DNA from 2 places in the Streptomyces sp. SCSIO 30461 genome. Region 2 is predicted to be linked to the other one. Evidence: riboswitches for the same ligand, from Rfam matches in the RefSeq annotation. Region 2 holds a riboswitch; the other holds the start of a gene.
What was found. A riboswitch is a leader RNA that binds a small molecule or an ion and turns the genes downstream of it on or off. The one in region 2 is predicted to bind thiamine pyrophosphate.
Positions count from the first base shown of each region.

Region 1: it holds a riboswitch for thiamine pyrophosphate, as region 2 does, so the genes downstream of both, thiC (phosphomethylpyrimidine synthase ThiC) here and V1460_RS26850 (FAD-dependent oxidoreductase) in region 2, are expected to answer to the same signal.

Region 1 is NZ_CP146101.1:191,437-199,007, forward strand. Features, by position in the region: gene V1460_RS00875 (SsgA family sporulation/cell division regulator) at 1-313, shown strand, start outside; gene V1460_RS00880 (YibE/F family protein) at 348-1,715, opposite strand; TPP riboswitch at 1,787-1,901, shown strand; gene thiC (phosphomethylpyrimidine synthase ThiC) at 1,895-3,691, shown strand; partial or broken gene V1460_RS00890 (NUDIX domain-containing protein) at 3,745-3,843, opposite strand; gene V1460_RS00895 (hypothetical protein) at 3,879-4,718, opposite strand; gene V1460_RS00900 (metallophosphoesterase) at 4,877-6,175, opposite strand; gene V1460_RS00905 (LacI family DNA-binding transcriptional regulator) at 6,335-7,447, opposite strand.
Region 2 is NZ_CP146101.1:5,984,698-5,992,268, forward strand. Features, by position in the region: gene V1460_RS26835 (Rv2175c family DNA-binding protein) at 1-206, opposite strand, end outside; gene V1460_RS26840 (FAD-dependent oxidoreductase) at 250-1,515, opposite strand; gene V1460_RS26845 (hypothetical protein) at 1,592-1,981, opposite strand; TPP riboswitch at 2,034-2,147, shown strand; gene V1460_RS26850 (FAD-dependent oxidoreductase) at 2,139-3,365, shown strand; gene thiS (sulfur carrier protein ThiS) at 3,362-3,580, shown strand; gene V1460_RS26860 (thiazole synthase) at 3,589-4,383, shown strand; gene pknB (Stk1 family PASTA domain-containing Ser/Thr kinase) at 4,560-6,518, shown strand; gene V1460_RS26870 (deoxyribonuclease IV) at 6,535-7,389, shown strand; gene V1460_RS26875 (sulfite oxidase-like oxidoreductase) at 7,417-7,571, opposite strand, start outside.

The DNA of each region.
Region 1 (7,571 bases), 5.8 Mb from region 2:
CCATTTGCCCGGCGATGCCCCCGTAACCTGGGCCTTCGCCCGCGAGCTGCTCTTGGACGGCATGGGCGCACCCAGTGGAGAGGGCGATGTGCGCATCGCGCCGACCGGCTCGGAGGCGGGCTCCGAGGTCGCCATCCGGCTCCAAGTCGGAACCGAGAGGGCGCTGTTCCGGGTGAGCGCCGCTCCCCTCGTCGCGTTCCTCGATCGCACGGACAAGCTCGTGCCACTCGGCCAGGAGCGCACACTCGGCGACTTCGAGGAGCATCTGGAGGAGACACTCGGGCGCATCCTCGCGGAGGAGAACGCCGGTTGAGGACTTCCGGTGGGGATCCGCGTGCCCGTGCTGCTCACTTACGGCGCCGACGGCCCTTGCCGCCGCGAGCCGGTGCTGCCGCACCGGCAGTAGTGGTGCCCGGGCGGTCGGCGGAGACCACCAGGGCAGCCAGCGCGGTCGTCAGCGGGACCGATGCGACGAGTCCGATCGAGCCCACCAGCGTCCGCACGATCTCCTCGGCCACCAACTCGCTGGTGGCGACCGTGCCTACGCTGGACTGCGCGATGGAGAACAGCAGCAGCAAGGGCAATGACGCGCCCGCGTAAGCGAGTACGAGGGTGTTGACCACTGACGCGATATGGTCCCGGCCGATCCTGATCGCTGACTGGTACAGCTTGCGCGGACCCATCGTGGGATCGGCCTGGTGCAGTTCCCACACGGCCGAGGTCTGGGTCACCGTCACATCGTCCAGCACACCCAGCGAACCGATGAGCACGCCGGCGAGCAGCAGACCGGACATGTCGATCTCCGGGAAGAGACCGTGGATCAGACCGGTGTTGTCGTCCGTGTTCCCGCCCAGCACCGCCCAGCCGATGAACAGCGAACCCAGCAGCCCGATCAGCAGCAGCGAGATGAGGGTTCCCAGCACCGCTACCGAGGTGCGGGCTGAGACCCCATGGCACATGTACAGCGCGATCAGCATGATTGCGCTCGCCCCGACCACCGCCACCGCCAGCGGATTCGAGCCCTGCAGAATCGCGGGCAGGATGAAGAGGGTGAGCACAGCGAAACTCACGGCCAGCGCGATCAGTGCCATCACCCCGCGCATCCGCCCCACCAGGACCACGGCGAGCGCGAAGAGTCCGGCGAGCAGCGCCATCGGCAGCTCCCGGTCCACATCGGTGACCGAGTACTGGAGCTCGCGGGGCGCGTCGGGGGCGTAGGCCACCACCACACCCTGGTCTGCCTGAAGTTGCCGTGAGGAGTCAGGCTGCACGATCTCGACGAACGTACGCCCCTTGTCCTTACCGGTGGTGACCTCGACGGTGGCCTTTCCACACGCATCCTGCTGCGAGTCTGGATCGGCGCGCCCCTCAGGGGTGGTGGTGTCCCCGGTAGGCGGCACCTGTCCGGCGTTCACGTCGGCGCAGTCGACCCGTTCGACCCGCACCACCCGCCCCTGCTCGGTCTGTCGGTCGAAGCCGACACCGGTGCGTTCGTGGTCCGGCGCACCGCCCGGCCACAGCACCACCAGACCCACCGCCACGGCGGCGGCGAAGGGGATCACCACCGCGGCGATGATCCGTCGCAGATGACGCGACACGGGCGCGGCCGGTCCGTGCCCGTGGCTGTGTGCGTGGACGGGCACGGGAGTGTGCCCGGGGCCGTGGGCGCCATCCGGCTCGTGGTCGGGTCCATGGGGCTGCGGCGAGGAAGTCACCGCCAGATCATCCCAACCCCGGAGGGGGCCCACTGTTCAGCACGCCAGACGGGGCGCTAGCGTGGTGACACCTTTGCACACGCGGGAGCTCGGAGCACCGGGCTGAGAGGGCGCTGAGACCAGCTGCGCCGACCGCCGAACCTGTTACCGGGTAATGCCGGCGTAGGGAGTAGGTCACGATGACCGTTCAGGACACACGCATGCCCCCCTCCGGCCCGAACGAGGGTGAGAACGAGGGCGGGAAGTCCATCGGCTGGCACAAGGGATACATCGAGGGCTCACGCCCCGACATCCGCGTGCCGGTCCGTCAGGTGCACCTCACCAATGGCAAGGACGTGACCCTGTACGACACGTCCGGACCGTATACCGATCCGCACACCGACACCGATGTCCGCCGCGGGCTGTCACCGCTGCGCGAGAACTGGATCATCGCCCGCGGAGACACCGAGGAGTACGCCGGCCGCCCCGTCCGCCCGGAGGACGACGGGATCAAGCACACCTCGCCGCGCGGCGGGCTGCGCAACCTTGACGCGGTCTTCCCGGGCCGCCCGCGCCAGCCCCGCCGCGGCCGCGGCGGACAGGCGGTGACCCAGCTCGCGTACGCCCGCCGCGGTGAGATCACCCCGGAGATGGAGTACGTGGCCATCCGGGAGAACGTCTCCCCCGAGGTCGTACGCGAGGAGATCGCCGCCGGGCGCGCCGTGCTCCCGGCGAACGTCAACCACCCCGAGATCGAGCCGATGATCATCGGCAAGCGGTTCCTGGTGAAGGTCAACGCCAACATCGGCAACTCCGCCGTGACCTCCTCCATCGAAGAGGAGGTGGAGAAGATGACCTGGGCGACCCGCTGGGGCGCGGACACGGTCATGGACCTCTCCACCGGCCGCAACATCCACACCACCCGCGAGTGGGTGCTGCGCAACTCCCCCGTGCCGATCGGCACCGTGCCGCTCTACCAGGCCCTGGAGAAGGTCGACGGCAGGGCAGAGGAGCTGACCTGGGAGATCTACAAGGACACCGTCATCGAGCAGGCCGAGCAAGGCGTCGACTACATGACGGTCCACGCCGGAGTGCTGCTGCGGTATGTGCCGCTGACCGCGCGCCGCAAGACCGGAATCGTCTCGCGCGGCGGCTCGATCATGGCGGCCTGGTGCCTCGCGCACCACAAGGAGTCGTTCCTGTACGAGAACTTCGATGAGCTCTGCGAGATCCTCGCCGCGTACGACGTGACGTACTCGCTCGGCGACGGACTGCGGCCTGGCTCGATCGCGGACGCCAACGACGAGGCGCAGTTCGCCGAGTTGAGGACGCTGGGCGAGCTCAACCGGATCGCCAAGCGGCACAACGTGCAGACCATGATCGAGGGGCCGGGGCACGTCCCGATGCACAAGATCAAGGAGAACATCGACCTCCAGCAGGAGATCTGCGAGGAAGCGCCGTTCTACACCCTGGGCCCCCTGACGACGGATGTGGCGCCCGCCTACGACCACATCACCTCGGGCATCGGCGCCGCAATGATCGCCTGGTGGGGCACGGCGATGCTCTGCTACGTCACGCCCAAGGAGCATCTGGGCCTGCCGAACCGGGACGACGTCAAGACCGGCGTCATCACCTACAAGATCGCCGCCCATGCCGCCGACCTCGCCAAGGGCCACCCGGGTGCCCAGGAGTGGGACGACGCTCTGTCGGACGCCCGCTTCGAGTTCCGCTGGGAGGACCAGTTCAATCTGGCTCTGGACCCGGACACGGCGCGGGAGTTCCATGACGAGACACTGCCCGCGGAACCGGCGAAGACCGCGCACTTCTGCTCGATGTGTGGGCCGAAGTTCTGCTCGATGAAGATCAGCAGAAGCATCACAGAGCAGTTCGGCGGCGACTCGGAGGCTACACCGGAGGAGATCGAGGCCGGGATGCTGGAGAAGTCAAAGGAGTTCGCGGCTTCCGGTAACCGCGTCTATCTTCCGCTGGCTGACTGACCTGCGCAAACGAGGCTGACCGACGATATTCCGGGGAGTCGTCGGTCCGCCTTGCCCCCGCCGGGAAGGGCGCACAGATCGTTGTCGCGTCGACGCTGGAGCAGGATGCGCCCCTGTTCGTCGGTGACGACAGCCGAAGCTGCGACGACCATGCTGTTCGGCTTGGGTGCGTTCGGGTCGTTCTTCCCTAGTCCGGCTGGTGTTCCGGCGGTCCGAAGTCCGGGCTGGTGAAGTCCGGGCTGGTGAAGGCCGGACGGGACGAGCCCGATGAACCCTCGCTGGGGCTGGTGAAGTCGGGGCCGCTGTAGCCGACCTTCGGGATGCGGTTGAGCGGACGGGGTGTGCCGGACGAAACACCTGCGCTCGGGTCGGCCAGTGCGGAGCGGAGGAACGGGATGACGCCTCGTTCCAGTAGCGCGTGGCGCCAGGCTTCGCGGGCCCGGGCGACCTCCGCCACCTCCTCCGGGACCACGCCGCTTGTCTCGTCGGCGGGAACCTCCGTCGCGCTGTTGCGCAGTGCGGTGATCAGCAGCCCTATCACCGCCGCGAGTAGGCTCACCGCTGTGAGCGCCCCGAAGAACCAGCCTGCTGCCAGCAAGGTCCGGGCGAAGGACGGTTCGGGCTTGAGGGCCTTCAGCACATAGCCCACGAAGAGCAGGATCACCGCGGTGGTACCGGCCAGTACGGGTGCCAGCACGGTGAGCACCGCGCCGAGGCCGGCGCCTGAGCCGGGTTCCGACAGGTCGGACGAAGCGAGGTCGATCGTGCTGCCGTCGGCGGATGAAGGCGCGTGGGAAGAGCGCAGTTCTTCGCGGACCTTGACGAAGTGTTCGTACTCGGCGGCGGCCGCGCTGGTTATCAGTGCGGTGGCGCCGAGCGCCATGGTGCGCAGCTGTTCGGTGTTGAGCCGTTCACCGACCGCGGCGAGATCCGGGCGGTCGTGTGCCTGGCGCAGCACGTCATCGAGGATCCGCTCGTACGCGGCGCGATCCTCGGACAGCAGGTGCGGAGCGCTTTTCATCTGCATCCCCCGATGCTCCGTAGGGCCGTATCGCCCGCTTGGGTGGGCGGTTGGGCGGAAACGGAGGAGAGCCTGCTACGGATAAGCCGATGGTAGAGCGGTCACGGCACGGGGTGACAGGGGGTTTCCGGAAATCGCTGATGTCGTATCGCCGTGAAATTTCCTCAGTCGGCGAGTGGAAGCCGGACCACCAGCAGTTTTCCGGCCATGGTCACTCCGCCGTCCATGGCGATCGCCAGCCCGCTCGCGTACACATGCGGACCGTCGACCACCGGCCCTGAGCTTTCCTCGCCGTCGGCGGCGTCCTCGGTCCCGACCTGCCCGAGGAGATAGGGGATCGGGCTGTGGCCGTGCACGACACGTGTGCCGCCGTATGCGGCGAGCAGTTCGCGCACCGCTTCCGGTCCCTCCTCGTCGTCACGGAAGGAGAAGCGCTTGGTGAACTTGCGGAACAGGTCCCAGCACTCGTCCGCGTCGTTTCGGGTCAGGATCTCGTGGACGGTGTCGTTGACCTCCTCGATGGTGGTGCCGTACTCCAGGTACGCGGTCGTGTCGGAGTGCAGCAGCAGATGACCGTCCTCCTCGGCCACCGCGTCCAGCCGGGACATCCACTGGAGGTGGACGTCCTGGAGCCGGTCCATGTCGTTCTTCTGGCCTCCGTTGAGGAGCCAGGCGGCCTGGAAGGTGGCGGTTCCGGCGCCGGAGTTGACCGGGGTGTCGCTGAAGCGTTTGGCGCCGATCAACAGGAGTTCGTGGTTGCCCATCAGGGCCTTGCAGTAGCCGCCTGCCGCCGCGGCTTCCGCGGAGAGCCGCATGACGAGGTCGATCACGCCGATCCCGTCGGGACCGCGGTCGGTGAAGTCGCCGAGGAACCACAGCCGGGTGTTGCCGGCGGCCCAGTTGCCGTCGGAGTCGATCAGGCCCTGCTCGGTGAGCGCGGCGACGAGTTCGTCCAGGTACCCGTGGACATCGCCGACGACGTACAGGGGGCCGAGGCCGTCGGGTGCCTGCTGTGGTGCCTCGGCGGCAGCGAGTTCCACCTGCACGGTGTCCCCGCGGCGGCTGATGACGGGCAGGTCGCGCTCGGTGGGGGTGTAGCCCTCAGGGAGTTCGTCGCCCGGCAGAGCGTTGCCCGGGTGGACGGGAGGCTGGGCAGGGGCAGGGGCAGGGGCAGGGGCAGGGGCAGGGGCAGGGGCAGTGCGGGGGTCACTGGGGACCGCGGGAGCGCCCATGCCCTCCGCGGTCGACTGCTCGGCGGACGACTCCGGCAGCGGCTCGGTGTGCGCGGGCACCGGTTCGGGATGCACGGGCTCCTGTTCCGGACGCTCGGGCATCCCGTCGGGCAGGGGGACCTGCGACTGCACCGGGACCTGTGCGTACGGAGGCACCCGAAAGTCGCGCACCGTGTCCGTCCGCACCACGGGTCCCTGACCGGCCCCCTGAGTCATCGACCCCTCCACCACCGTCGCGCCGCCGTACACCGTCGGACCGTCCTGGTCGGGGAGCTCCGCGGTGTCGTGCGCCCATCATAGGAATGCGGCCCGTGTTGTGTGATGCACCAGGGGTGCTGAATCCGGGTACACCCCGAATTCACAGACCGTTTCGCCCGGATTTGGGGGCTCTCAGTCCTGGGACGGCGAGCGTGGCGGGCTGATGGTGGTCCGGGGCGAACGGCGCTGTGAGGACGTACGGACGATCAGCTCCGTCGGTATCACCTGCTCGATCGGTCCCCCGCCGTCGACACCCTCGATGGCGTCGATGAGCAGTTGCACGACGGCCGTGCCGATACGCCGGGGCTTGAGCGAGAGCGTGGTGATGGGGGGTTCGGTGTTGGCGTACACCATCGACTCGCTGCAGCACACCAGCAGCAGGTCGTCGGGTACGCGCAGGCCGTAGCGTCGGGCGGCGGCCAGCAGGTCCGTGCCGTTGGGGTCGAAGAGCCCGTACACCGCGTCGGGGCGGTCGGGGCGGGCGAGCAGTCGGTCGGCGGCGACGGCGCCCGCACAGGGGTCGTGCGCCGGATAGGACTCGTATACCGGGTCCTGGCCGACCCGCTCGCACCAGTCGAGGTACGCGGTGGTGGACAGGCGGGTGTAGGTGTCCGTGCTGGTGCCGGTGAGCAGGCCGATCCGGCGTGCGCCGGCCGCCGCGAGGTGGTCCAGCAGATCGAGTACGGCGGCTTCGTGATCGTTGTCGACCCAGGCGGTCACGGGCAGGGTGCCCGCCGGACGGCCGTCGGAGACCACGGGCAGACCCTGGCGGACCAGTTCGGTGACCACCGGGTCGTGGTCGGAGGGGTCGATCACGACGGTGCCGTCGAGGGCGACATTGGACCAGACGTCATGGCGGGAGGTGGCGGGGAGGATGACGAGGGCGTAGCCGCGGGCGAGGGCCGCGGAGGTCGCTGCCCTCGCCATCTCGGCGAAGTACGCGAACTCGGTGAAGGTGAAAGGTTCATCCCCGTAGGTGGTCACTGTCAGACCGATGAGGCCCGACTTGCCGGTACGGAGGGTCCGGGCGGCGGCCGACGGACGGTAGCCCAGCCGGTCGGCGACCTCGCGTACATGGCGGCGGGTGGCGTCCGGAAGTCTGCCCTTGCCGTTGAGCGCGTCGGAGACCGTCGTGATGGAGACACCGGCCGCGGCGGCCACGTCCCGGATGCCCGCCCTGCCCTGCCGGCGGCCCCGGCGCGCTGTCTCTGTCCGGCTTACCTGGTGCTTCCCTGCTGCTGTCATGGCGAGCCGATAGTAGGGCGATGACGAGCGGTTGGTCCGGCCGCATATGCAGCCGTTGACAGGCACGATTCTGCATGGTGTCGCGGGCATAAATGCCTTTGAAAAACAGGAAGTTGACGGGCTT
Region 2 (7,571 bases):
GTGAGTCCCTTGACCACCTTGTCGCCCTTGATGAAGGCGGCCGGCACCTGAAGTGTCCGGTTCTCGCCGCGGCGCACGGCGATCAGCTGACCCTCCTTGACGAGCTGGCGCACACGCGTCACCTCGACGTCGAGCATTTCCGCGATGTCAGGCAGGTGAAGCCAGGCGGGGACGAGGGCATCGATCTTTGCGTCAATCTCGGTCACAGGACAAGCCTGCCATCCCGCACTGACAGTCGGTAGCCGGGCCCTACTCGACTGCCGCCTTCAGAGGGACCCCGGGGTCCGCCGCACGGGCGGGGTCGAGCCGCGCGCCCGCCTCGATGAGCCGCCTGCCCTGGGTCACGTCTCGGGGCCTGCCGACCGCCAGCACGGCGGCCAGCACGTGACGCCCGTCGTCCGCCGTTCTCAGCCACAGCACGGACCAGCCGGAACCCACCGCCGGGTCACCCCGCCAAACGAGTGTTCCGGCCCCTTCGTGATGGCCTGCGTACTGCACGAAGCGCCCGAACTGCTCGGACCAGAAGTACGGCACCGGGTCGTAGCTCAGCGGCGGCTCGCCCCGCAGGTCACGCAGCACATTGGCGGCGACCGTACGCGGGCCCTGGAGGGCGTTGTCCCAGTGGTGCACGAGGAGCCGCCTGCCGTAGCGCCGCGAGGGGAAGGAGGCGCAGTCGCCGACCGCGTGGACATCGGGCAGCGTGGTGCGCAGCCGTTCGTCGGCGGTGATCGAGCCGTCCGGCCCGAGGGCGATGCCCGAGCCGGCGAGCCAGCGGGTCGCCGGACGCGCGCCCACACCCACGACCACCGCGTCGGCGTTCAGCCGCCTGCCGCCCGCGCCCCCGGCACCTGCCCCGGCGCGGGCACCGGGACCGGTCCCCACACCGGTTTCGACACCGGCACTCTCGGCGAGGACGACCGCCCCTGGCTCGACCGCGGCAACCCGTGCGCCGGTGATGAGCGAGGCGCCGCTCTCGGTGTACCAGCCGGCCATGGGCGCGGTCACCTCGGCCGGCAGAACGCCCGCGAGCGGCCGGTCGGCCGCCTCCACCACGGTTACCGCGCAGCCTGCCTGACGGGCGGCTGTGGCGAACTCCGCCCCGATCCAGCCCGCCCCGACGACCACGATGTCGTGCTTGCGCTCCAGCACCGGGCGCAGCCGCCGCGCGTCGTCCAGCGTGCGCAGCAGGTGGACTCCCTTGACCCCTTCGGTGCCGGGCAGCGTGAGGGGCTCGGCACCGGTGGCGACCACGAGGGTGTCGTACGGCACGGGGCCCGCCTCGGTGTCGAGCTCATGCGCGTCCGGGCGCAGTCCGCTGACCTCGCGGCCGAGGTGGAGTTCGACATCGATCGCCTCGAAGTCGACGTCGAGCGCGGAGCCCTCCGCGTTGCCGAGCAGCACGGCCTTGGAGAGCGGAGGCCGGTCGTAGGGCTGGTGCGGCTCGGCGCCGATCAGGGTGAGGCTGCCGGTGAAGCCCTGATCGCGCAGGGCGACCGCGGTCTGGGACCCGGCCATCCCGGCCCCCGCGATCACGACCCGGTGCTGTGCGGTGTGCTCGTTCACCGGACCAGCCTAGTCACCTGACGAGCCGTCAAGAAGGTTCCGGCTGCCGGTGGACCGCAACCCCTGCCGCGGCGGGCTCTGCCGGGAGCTCTTCGACGACACTCGTACCCCGGCCCTCCTCGGACTCCCACTCCCAGGCCTCCTCCAGCCTCACCCGCCCGTCCGGGAGTTGGACCACCGTGGAGACACAGTGTCCGGAAGACGTCGTTCCGTCCCCCTTCAGCTGGACGTAGCGGAAATCGAGCCGGTCACCGTCACGGGTGCCGACGAGATGTCCCCTGACCACGTCGCCACCCGCGTAGTCGGCCCAGATCCGACCGTCTAGCTCGTGATAGGCGAACCGTGTCCTGGTGCCCACCTGGCCGGGAGCCTGGTCCGCGGCGGGGGCGAGTACGAGTCCGTCGAGCGAACGGGCCACGGTGCGGGCTCCCTTACTGCGTGTTGCCGGGCGGAGTTAGGCTGACCACCGTACTGCTACTCGCGGGAGCCCGGCCGCACCGGGCTGAGAGGGAGGCTGAGGCGGCCTCCGACCGTACGAACCTGATCCGGGTCATGCCGGCGAAGGGAGGGTCCGGATGCCCGTGCATCCACGGACGACCGCTGACGTCCTGGTCGTCGGGGGCGGAATCATCGGCCTGGTGACGGCCTGGCGGGCGGCGCAGCGCGGACTGCGCACGGTGCTGGCCGACCCCGACCCCGGTGGCGGGGCCGCACAGGTCGCCGCCGGCATGCTGGCCGCCGTCACCGAGCTGCACTACGGGGAGGAGACCCTCCTCGGCCTCAATCTCGCCTCCGCCCGGCGCTATCCGGACTTCGTCGCTGAGCTGGAGGAGGCGAGCGGGCAGGACACCGGCTACCGCGCCTGCGGCACCCTCGCGGTCGCGCTGGACGCGGACGACCGCGCCCATCTGCGGGAGCTGCACGCGCTCCAGCGCCGTTGCGGTCTTGACTCGGTGTGGCTCACCGGCCGGGACTGCCGCCGACTCGAACCGATGCTCGCCCCCGGGGTCAGGGGCGGGCTTCGAGTGGACGGCGACCACCAGATCGACCCCCGGCGGCTCGCGAGTGCCCTGCTGGTGGCCTGCGAGCGGGCGGGGGTGGCCTTCCACCGCGCATGGGCGACCAGGCTCACGGTCGACGGCAACCGTGCCACCGGAGCGCTGCTCGGCCCACCCGGCACGCCGCCCGGCGAGAGCCCCGCCGGCGCGTCGCCCGAGCCCGCCGGCGTGTCGCATGAGGTGGACGCGGATCAGGTGGTGCTGGCCGCGGGCAGTCTCAGCGGCCGGCTGGCCGGAGTCCCCGACGAGATCCTGCCTCCGGTACGCCCGGTGAAGGGGCAGGTGCTGCGGCTCGCGGTGCCGGCCCCCCGCGCCCCGTTCCTGTCGCGGACCGTGCGGGCCGTGGTGCGGGGCAGCCAGGTGTACCTCGTACCCCGTGCGAACGGTGAGCTGGTCGTGGGTGCGACCAGCGAGGAACTCGGCTGGGACACCACGGTCACGGCCGGAGGGGTGTACGAGCTGCTGCGCGACGCCCATGAGCTGGTGCCGGGCATCACCGAACTGCCGCTCACCGAGACCCGCGCGGGGCTGCGCCCCGGCTCACCCGACAACGCGCCGCTGCTCGGGCCGACCGAGCTCCCCGGACTGCTGCTCGCCACCGGGCACTACCGCAACGGCGTGCTGCTCACCCCGGTGACCGGCGACGCCCTGGCCGACGCCCTGGTCTCCGGGGAACTGCCGGAAGAAGCCCGCCCTTTCACCCCCCACCGCTTCTCCCCCGCACGCCAGGAGGCGTCCGTATGAGCATGACCGTGAAGCCGACCGTCTCCGTCAACGGGGAGCCCCGGGAGATCGCCGCCGGCACGACGCTGGACACGCTGGTCGCGACGCTGACGGCGGCGTGCTCCGGTGTCGCGGCGGCCGTGAACGAGTCGGTCGTCCCGCGCAGCGAGTGGCCGGTGACGCCACTCGGCGACGGCGACCGGGTGGAGATCCTCACCGCGGTGCAGGGCGGGTGACCGGGGCCGTGGCGGACGACCGTTTCACCCTGGGCGGCGTCGAGTTCTCGTCCCGGCTGATCATGGGTACGGGAGGGGCGCCCAGTCTCGACGTCCTGGAGCGCGCGCTGGTCGCGAGCGGCACGGAGCTGACGACCGTGGCGATGCGGCGGCTGGATCCGACCGTACGGGGCTCCGTGCTGTCGGTGCTGGAACGGCTGGGCATCCGGGTGCTGCCGAACACCGCCGGCTGCTTCACCGCGGGCGAGGCGGTGCTCACGGCACGGCTGGCGCGGGAGGCGCTGGGCACGCGCTGGATCAAGCTGGAGGTGGTCGCCGACGAGCGCACCCTGCTGCCCGACCCGGTGGAGTTGCTCGACGCCGCCGAGGTGCTGGTGGACGACGGCTTCCTCGTGCTGCCTTACACCAACGACGATCCGGTGCTCGCTCGGAAGCTGGAGGAGGTCGGCTGTGCGGCGATCATGCCGCTGGGCTCACCGATCGGCTCCGGGCTCGGCATCCGCAACCCGCACAACTTCCAGCTGATCACCGAGCAGGCCGATGTCCCGGTGATCCTGGACGCGGGGGCGGGCACCGCATCGGACGCGGCCCTGGCGATGGAGCTGGGCTGCGCGGCGGTGATGCTCGCTTCGGCGGTCACCCGCGCGCAGGAGCCGGTGCTGATGGCCGCGGCGATGCGCCACGCGGTCGAGGCCGGCCGCCTGGCGCATCGCGCGGGCAGGATCCCGCGCCGCCACTTCGCCCAGGCGTCATCCCCGGTCGAAGGGCGCGCCGCACTGGATCCGGAGCGCCCGGCCTTCTGAGCGGCCGATCCCGTGCCGTGGCGCGCTGTCGGTGGCCCGTGGGCGGCCGACGGGCGCTGAGGCTACCCACCGGGGGCGGGCTTCCACTCCCGATGCGTCACAGGCGCGCTGCGGTACGGTGCCGGGGGCGGTCCTGAGGGAGAACGGTCCCTTGAACGGCTCGTAGACTCGCCTGCGTGGATACGACCCTTCAGGACCCTCTCGTCGGGCAGCTGCTCGACGGCCGCTACCGCGTCGACGCGCGCATCGCCGTCGGTGGGATGGCCACGGTCTACCGGGCCGTGGACATCCGGCTCGACCGGGTACTCGCCCTCAAGGTGATGCACCCGGAACTCGCCGCGGACGCGTCCTTCGTCGAGCGCTTCATCCGTGAGGCGAAGTCCGTGGCCCGGCTGTCCCACCCCAATGTGGTGGGGGTGTACGACCAGGGGGCGCAGGGCGCGTACGTCTTCCTGGCGATGGAGTACGTCCCCGGGTGCAATCTGCGCGATGTGCTGCGGGAACGTGGCGCGCTCCAGGCACGGGCCGCGCTGGACATCCTGGAGCCGGTACTCGCGGCACTCGGGGCGGCCCACCGGGCCGGGTTCGTGCACCGCGACATGAAGCCGGAGAACGTGCTCATAGGCGACGACGGCCGGGTCAAGGTGGCCGACTTCGGCCTGGTCAGGGCCGTGGGCTCCGTGACGAACACCACGGGCTCGGTGCTCGGGACCGTGTCGTACCTCGCACCGGAGCAGATCGAGTCGGGCACGGCCGGCACCGAGGCCGATGTGTACGCCTGTGGCGTGATGCTCTACGAGATGCTGACCGGCGCCAAGCCGCACACCGGTGACTCCCCCGCTCAGGTCCTCTACCAGCATCTGAACGAGGACGTGCCCGCACCGTCCGCCGCCGTGCCGGGGCTGCCCACCGAGCTCGACACGCTGGTGGCCGCCGCCACCGGCCGCGATCCACAGTCACGCCCGGCCGACGCGGTCGCGCTGCTGGCCCTCACGCGCGGGGCGCGCGCCGGTCTGAGCGACGCGCAGCTCGACGCCGTACCGCCGCAGTCCAGAGCCGTGGAGCACGACGCCGCCGGCGACCGTACGAGTGTGATCCCGCGTGCGGTCCCATCGGGGCAGGTCCCGGCGGGGCACGGCGCAGTGGGGCACGGGACCGCCCAGCAGGGCGGCGTCGAGCACACCAGCCGCCTGGTGCTGCCGGCCGACGCCCCCGAGGGCTTCGCTCCGCCGCGTCGGTGGCAGCGCCCCCGCCGGAGCGTGCTCGCGGTGGTCGTGGCCGCGCTGCTGCTCCTCGGGGTGGGCACGGGGGTCTGGTACGTCAACTCAGGACAATTCACCCGGGTGCCCTCCGTACTCGGCAAGACCGAGGCGGAGGCGAGGAAGCGCCTCACCGACGCCGGCCTGGACGTCGAGCCGTCCAGGAAGGACTACAGCGACATCTACGAGCGCGGGACCGTCATGGCCGCCGACCCCGCACAGGGCAAGCGCATCCGGCAGAACGGTTCGGTGACGCTGGTGATCTCGCGGGGGCCCGAGATCGTCGACGTCCCCAAGCTGCAGGGGCTGAACCTCGCCGACGCGCGCAATGCCCTGCGCAAGGCCGGTCTGGCTCCGGGCGCGGTCACCAGGAAGTTCGACGAGAATGCCGCGCAGGGCACCGTCACCGACTCGGATCCGGTGGCCGGCATCGGTGTGCGCGCGGACTCGGCGGTGGCGCTGGTCGTCAGCAAGGGCGCGCCGATCGGCGCCCCGGGAATCGTCGGCGAGACCGTGGACGACGCCACGGCCGCACTGGAGGAGGCCGGGCTGAAGGTCAGGATCGCGCCCGAGCGCGTCCACTCCCCCGAGCAGGCGGGTGCGGTCGCCGCTCAGGTGCCGGCGGAAGGCGCCCGGCTGGCCGCGGGGGACACCGTCACGCTCACCGTCTCCAAGGGCCCTCGCATGATCCGGGTGCCGGACGTCATCGGCGATGATGTCGACTCGGCGACCGACGAGCTCAAGGCCGCCGGATTCGAGGTGAAGGTCGAACGGAGCTTCCCGTTCCTCGGCACCGAGGTCCAGAGCCAGTCCGTGGCCGGAGGCGGGCAGGCTCCCGAGGGCAGCACCGTCACCATCAAGACCAAGGGATTCTGAGAGAGGGTTCGGAGCCATGCGCAATCCCGTCGGCGCCCATGTCCCCGTGGCCGGCGGCCTGGCCAGGACGGGCCTGGCGTACGCGCGCGAGATCGGCGCCGAGACCGTCCAGGTCTTCGTCGCCAATCCGCGCGGCTGGGCCACACCGCCCGGGAGCCCGACGCAGGACGACCGCTTCCGCGCAGAGTGCGCGGACGGCGGCATACCGGTGTACGTACACGCCCCGTATCTGATCAACTTCGGTTCGCACACCCCGGCGACCGCTGAGAAGTCGGTGGAGTCGATGCGGCACTCACTGCGCCGCGGCCGGGAGATCGGCGCCCTGGGTGTGGTGGTGCACACCGGTTCGGCGACCGGGGGCCGTTCCCGCGAGATGGCTCTGCGGCAGGTGCGCGAGCTGGTGCTGCCGCTGCTCGACGAACTGACACACGACGACGATCCCCAGCTGCTGCTGGAGCCCACGGCCGGGCAGGGCTTCTCACTCTGCTCCTCGGTCGATGACCTCGGGTCGTACTTCGCGGCGCTGGACGCCCATCCGAGACTGGCCGTCTGCCTGGACACCTGCCATGTCTTCGCCGCCGGCCACGATCTGGCCGCGTCCGGAGGGGTCAAGGAGACCCTGGATCTGCTGGTGGACACGGTCGGCCAGGGACGACTGAAACTGGTCCACGCCAATGACTCCAAGGAGTCGGTGGGCTCGCACCGGGACCGGCACGCGAACATCGGCGCGGGCCATATCGGCGAGGTGGCGTTCGCGGAGCTGATGGCGCATCCCGCCGCGGAGGGCGTGCCGCTGGTCATCGAGACCCCGGGTCCGCAGGAGGCCTACGCGGCGGACGTGGCGCGGCTGAAACGACTGCGCCCGCCCTGACGACCGGCGGCCGCGGTCGGCGCGCGGTCAGAGCTCGGGGCCGTCCCCCGGCTCCTCCTGGTAGGAATAACGCTGCTCCCGCCAGGGATCGCCGAGGTTGTGATAGCCCCGCTCCTCCCAGAAGCCGCGGCGATCGGCGGTCATGTACTCCACACCCCTCACCCACTTCGGGCCCTTCCAGG